DNA from 2 places in the Heyndrickxia sp. FSL K6-6286 genome. Region 1 is predicted to be linked to the other one. Evidence: riboswitches for the same ligand, from Rfam matches in the RefSeq annotation. Region 1 holds a riboswitch; the other holds the start of a gene.

Region 1 (3,218 bases):
ATCGAAATTTATTCAGCAAAGAGGTAGTGCCGAGAAATATATTAGATAGATTCGGTTTTGCTCACTACTATTCTCTAAGTCGAGATATTCGAACTTAGTTATCTTTATGATGTTCTTTTCATGAATTCTGAAAGTACTATATTGATTATAGCTAAAGTTAAAAGCTGGAGTGATCAACACTCCAGCTTTAGTCTCATTTAAAATATTCTGGGTACGCCATTTTAGCAACTAATTCAACCGCTTCAGCAATTCTTGGGCCTGGGCGCGACATGATATCCGAGTCCAATTGGTATACTCTATCCTTATTAATCGCTTCTATGGTTTCCCATCCTTTACGAGCTTTGATTTCTGCTACAGGGCCTTCGATATAATCGACAGTTGTTGCAATGATTTCAGGATTCTGCTTGATGACTGTCTCTTCTGAAACCTTGATCCAACCTTCTTGATTCCCAAAGATATTCTCTACACCAGCTGTTTGGAGGATTTCTTGTTGGAATGTGTTTTTGCCTGTTGAATAAATATCAGGAGATGGGCTTATTTCAAAATATACGCGTTTTGGTTTTTCGATATTTTTTAATTTATTTTCGATATCATTTATATGAGTGCGAATATTGGTAATAAGTTCTTCCCCTTTTTCTTTCACACCCATTACTTCTGAAATTTGTTGGATATCACCATAAACATCCTCAAAGGAAGAAGCAGATTGTATGACAAATACAGGAATACCTGCATCTTCAATTGGTTTTAAGGCATTTTCATCTCCGATTGTATAAGCAATGACAATATCTGGTTTTAGTGCAATAATTTTTTCTGTATTAATGGTAACAGAGTCCGATACACGTTCAATTTTACTTGCTTGCTCTGGATAATTATCATATTCCGTTGCGCCAATTACTTTATCTCCAGCTCCAATGGCAAAAAGAATTTCAGTATTACTAGGCTGCAATGAAATGACCGTTTCAGGAGCTTTTTTGAAGGAAACTTCTTTGCCCGTATCATCCTTCACGGTATACACTTTTACTTGTTCAGGTGTATCCCCTTTTTTAGGTTCATTGCTGCTCTGATTGGATTGGCAGCCTGCTAAGAAAATGATTAACATGATAGCTGTTAGCCAATGAAACAAATGATATTTCTTCAAGTTATTTCCCTACTTTCTTTTTTATCGGTCTTATTGGATAAGATTTACTGACAAATTGGATTTCTTCAACACCTTTATCCTTGTTTACATAGACCGCCATGTAAAATAGGACATTAGCTAGTAGATTCGTATAATTGAATAAGATATCCGGAACCTCTCTTTCAAGACTTACCTTATGTAAAGCACGAACGGACTTTTTTGCCTCACTTCTACATACATGTAGAGCACATGCAGCAGCCGTCCCTTGTGGAAGTACAAATCGATCAATGCGACCATCTGTTTCCGTAACATAAAAATCATACATGCTGCTTAGACGATTTAAATCTTCCTCGCTAATGGCAAGCTTTCCGCGTACAGATCCATTTAGATGATAGGCCATTGGAAGCAAGTACATTAAATCTTCATAAACAATAGGAATATCCTTTGTTAAGGAAGCAGCTTGTCCAATACGCGTTGTTAATGAATCTGTTCTAATTTCGAAATCAACGGTTGAAGCGGATTCGCGCATAAAGGGATAGCATAAATAACGTAAGTCTTTTTTTACCATGTCTTTTTCTCCTAATCTTAAATATTTTAAATGCTTACCTCATAACACTTCAGAAAAAATTCGTCTGGTTTCGATCTATATAGTTTCATAACGAGGATATCAATATACTTGTAAAATAGAACACAAAAAAACCGCCCAGATAGAATTTGGCCGGCGGGAAAATGATCCTTTATTAAACGATATGAAGAACCAATCGAGCTGCCATAAAATCTCTTATCTTCCGAAGAGCATGTTACGTTCAAGAATAGGCAGGTCTCCTGGCTTGTGCGTCAATTTACTTTAAGAACCTTCCCGTTTTCGATGTTGCAAACAGTGGTTTACTTCTTATTTCATCGGCACTTACAGTTGCGGAAACAGCTTCGGTATCACACCGAATTCCCTATTAATGCTAATATCTTAGCAACCTATTCCCTGCAGGTATTCACTTACTACAAGTGTACAATGAAGAGAGTGAATAATGAAGCATTTTTTTATACTCTGAATAGGTTGACATTTTCCTTTCGTAAATATATAATCTTCTACAATCAAAATATGGAAATCAATGATCGGAAGGAAATGATAAGTCCTTGATTATAGAGAGCGTTTGGTTGGTGGAAAAACGCATCAAGGTTATCATGGTGACATCCGTAAGTGCTGAAAGAAATGCTTAAAGGCAAAGTAGAATCAGACGGTACCACTCGTTATGTGGAATGAGAGGCTGGTAAAAAGGCAATCTGGGTGGTACCACGGAAAAAATTCGTCCCTATGTTTATATAGGGGCGAATTTTTTTATTTGATTCTTTATCAATGAAAAGGAGGAAGTCAAAATGATTCGAATAGTAACGACGGAAACACCTTATAAGGCTGGTGAAACGGTAAAATTATCGGGTTGGGTTCACAAACAACGTTATTTATCAAAAGTTACCTTCCTGTTACTTCGGGATAGGGGCGGGATTATTCAATGTATTTTGGAGAAAGAATGGTTAAATTTCAAAGTAGAAAATGAATCAATTGTTGAGATCATCGGGGACGTTGTTGAATCAAAGAAACAAAAATTGGGCGTAGAAATACATGTGAGAGATATTAGAGTGATCAATAAAAGTCAAAAGGAGATCCCATTTGAAATCAATCAATCGGAATTGAAAGCTGGAATGGATCATCTTCTTAACCATCGTACCTTATCTTTAAGACATGAAAAAAATCAAGCCATTTTTAAAATTCAAAGTGTATTATCACAGTCATTTGGCGATTTTTTTACATCACATGGATTTACACGAATTTTTACACCAAAAATTGTCTCTCAGGGTGCAGAAGGAGGTGCAAATGTATTTAGCCTAAATTATTTTGGGAAAAACGCCCATTTAGCACAATCACCTCAATTTTATAAACAAATGATGGTAGCAAGTGGTTTCGAACGTGTTTTTGAAATCGGGCAGGTATTTCGAGCGGAGGCACATCATTCATCAAGACATTTAAATGAATATGTTTCTCTTGATGTTGAAATAGGATTTATTGACGATGTAAAAGAAATTATGGAATGGGAAACAGATGTAC
Region 2 (3,218 bases), 2.6 Mb from region 1:
TTTATTTTTTAAGTAGGATAAACTAATAAAACATATATAAATAGATGTAACTTAGTTTTGCTAGTGAGATTGAAACCTAATCAAACCTTTAGAAAGGAAAAATGAATCTATGTTAGATTTGTAATAGCATAATCATCAAAGCCATAAATTAATGGGGAAAGGGGTCATATATAATGATAGAGCTTGAATTAATTGCAAGACTTGTAATTGCGGGGATATTGGGAGCACTTGTCGGATTTGAAAGAGAAAAGCGTTATAAAGAAGCAGGATTACGTACCCATTTCCTTGTGGCCGTCGGAAGTGCATTAGCAATGATCGTTTCAAAATATGCATTTTTTGATGTTGTAAATAGTGGAACAATTGAATTAGACCCAAGCCGAATTGCGGCAGGAGTCATCAGTGGAGTTGGTTTCTTAGGTGCAGGTACCATTCTTATACAACGTCAATCCGTTCATGGGTTAACAACTGCAGCTGGACTTTGGTCAACAGCTGGAATTGGATTAGCGATAGGTGCAGGCATGTATATTGTAAGTATTTTTGGAACGCTCTTAGTATTAATTGCTTTAGAAATTTTAAGTAGATTATTTCAACCAGTTTTTCCGAAGTTTCATAAATTAACGATTCATGTTCGAACAAATGAAGCGATTTCTGCGGCACTCACTATTTTATCCGAAAATCATTTAGATGTGAAATCGTACCAGGTAAAAGTAACGTCAGTTGATAATCATCCACTTTTTGTCGTGGATTTACAATTAAAATCAAAGAAGTTGAAGAAAAAGGAGACTGAAATATTAAAAATGTTGCAAACGATTCCTGAACTGGAAAGTATAAAATTTGATTAAGCAACAGAAAGAGAACAAATCGTTCAATATTTTTCACTTAATCTTTAAAATTATAAATTGTAAGTCAATTCATAATATATTATGATAATTCTATACTACTATAGTGAAATATTTGCCGATAAATATGGTGTTTGCCAAAAATTAAAAGGGAATCTGGTGAAATTCCAGAACTGTACCCGCAACTGTAAGTGTTGACGAAATAAGGATAACCACTGTCCAATTTTGGATGGGAAGGACTTAAAGTAGAATGATACACGAGTCAGGAGACCTGCCATATTTATAGCGACTTATTTTCCTCGGGAGTTGGGAAGATTCGTACACATTGGTAGATTAATAGACAATTAATGATTTGGTCTGTTCTGCTATCAGCGTATTTTTAGGACTGGCTAACAATATGTGATTTACCATTTAAGATAGGTAAAACATCTATTTTATGTTAGGGGAATCTGTCTTAAGAAAAATGGTCAGTACCTTTAATTTTAATTTCTTCTCTCCTGTACTTCATAGTGGTAAATATACATGAAAGTGGAGAAATGATGGAGAAAACAATTTCTGTAAATGTATCAAGAACCTATCAAACTAAACTAGTATTACCTCCAGATACGAACCATATGGAAACTATTTTTGGAGGAACCATCTTATCGTATATTGATGAAATTGCTGCTATTTCAGCAATGAAGCACTCTCGAAAAGTCGTAGTAACTGCGTCAATCGATGCTGTTCATTTTGTTTCCTCTGCAAAAGTTGGCGACATTTTGACTTTAGAGGCATTTGTCCTTTCAACTGGGAGGACATCAATGAAGGTTTATGTAAAGGTCGAGTGTGAGAATTTAGAGGAGGAAGAAAAACGATTAACAACTACATCCACCTTAACAATGGTAGCACTTGATGAATACGGAAAACCGACACCAGTGCCAAAAGTTATGCTGGAAGCTGATTGGGAAAAAGAGTTATTACTCAAAAAACAGCCTTAAAATATTTGTATAAAAAATGGAGTCGTTCTTTACATTTATATGACGACTCCATTTTATTTTTATCATAATGATAGGTTACTATAATAAGAATCTTTCCTGATCTTCCTTTGATGGGATCATACAGCTATCCCTTTTACCAAACCAGCGATAACGATTTTTCGCGATAATATCGTAGATCAAATTTCTTATTGGTAGTGGGATAATTCGAAAAGCATATCCCCATTTCCATAATCCATTAAGACTTCGGCAAACTCGTAATGCCGCTTCCGATTTTGTGTACAATTTGCCACCCTCAATAAGTACAAAGCTGTCAATTAAGCTGTTTACTCTATACTCCATTAATAATTTTTCCCCAACTTCGCTTTGAAGAGAAGCAAATTTAAAATATTTATTTTGGTCCCTTTTTATAATAAATTGTACGCTTCCATTACAAAAATTACATACTCCATCAAATAGTATAATTCCAGTCAATTGGTCACCTTCTTTTATAGGATGAAAGGAAATAATGAGAGTGAAAAATTTTATAACGTTTATATTTATTTTAACTTAGAAAAAAGCTTAATAAAAAGCAGTAGATTTTTACATGAAAACTACTGCTTGAAATATTTTCTATGTTTTATTTCAATATAAAAAGGGTATATTACCACGGAGCTTATATGTTAATTATTTTCCTCTCCATTCAGTGGTTTTCGGCACATGCTCGAATATTTCACCACTTTCAAAAAAGTCAACTAAACGAGTAAGCCATTGATAATAATCCGACCAAATTTTCATTTCCTTTAATAATTCATTGATTTGATCTTCTGCTTCCTGTGATAATTCTTCATTATCTTTTAACATCAGCAGCTCACGTGTTAATTTTTTTTCAAAAATTTTATTGCGGTTAATCGTTTTTCTCCAATTTGAGGTGAAAATTGAAATAAAGGTTTCGTAATAATCTGTTTCTACATCATAAATATCTTTACGAACCCCTTTTTCAAAAACTTTTTCAGCAATATTAATATCTAGCATCTCTCTAACAACTTGACTCATTCTTGTTTTACTCATTCCAGTTGCAGTGGATAGCTCATCTAATGTCATTGGTTTTCTATTCATATAAATAATACCAAGAATACGACCGACTGTAGGGGAAACTCCATACGTCTTCATATTATCAGCAATTTTTTCAATATATTGTTCCTTAGCTTGATCAATGACTCGCAAGTGCTTTTCTTCCATAGGTAGTTTGCTCCTTTAAATACCTCATATACAAAGTCAATGTATCATATATCCAATGAAAAATAAAATCTTTTCTGAATGAGGAAATGAAAGCAATAAGGAGGAATAGTAAGAAATGAGAGGATGATAGTCTTTAACTATTTATATTAATGTAAAATTGATGCAATATATGCAATCTATAAAC

What was found. Region 1 has a riboswitch for cobalamin ahead of MHI39_RS01495 (hypothetical protein). Riboswitches for the same ligand answer to the same signal wherever they lie in the genome.
Region 2: linked by a shared signal. The riboswitch ahead of MHI39_RS14925 (acyl-CoA thioesterase) and the one ahead of MHI39_RS01495 (hypothetical protein) in region 1 are both predicted to bind cobalamin.

What each region holds. Positions count from the first base shown of each region.
Region 1 covers NZ_CP152029.1:268,125-271,342, forward strand. The annotation lists gene MHI39_RS01490 (ABC transporter substrate-binding protein) at 194-1,138, opposite strand; gene MHI39_RS01495 (hypothetical protein) at 1,140-1,685, opposite strand; cobalamin riboswitch at 1,915-2,108, opposite strand; T-box leader at 2,218-2,432, shown strand; gene aspS (aspartate--tRNA(Asn) ligase) at 2,492-3,218, shown strand, end outside.
Region 2 covers NZ_CP152029.1:2,940,745-2,943,962, reverse strand. The annotation lists gene MHI39_RS14930 (MgtC/SapB family protein) at 171-842, shown strand; cobalamin riboswitch at 951-1,133, shown strand; gene MHI39_RS14925 (acyl-CoA thioesterase) at 1,379-1,816, shown strand; gene MHI39_RS14920 (thiol-disulfide oxidoreductase DCC family protein) at 1,895-2,287, opposite strand; gene MHI39_RS14915 (GbsR/MarR family transcriptional regulator) at 2,480-3,034, opposite strand.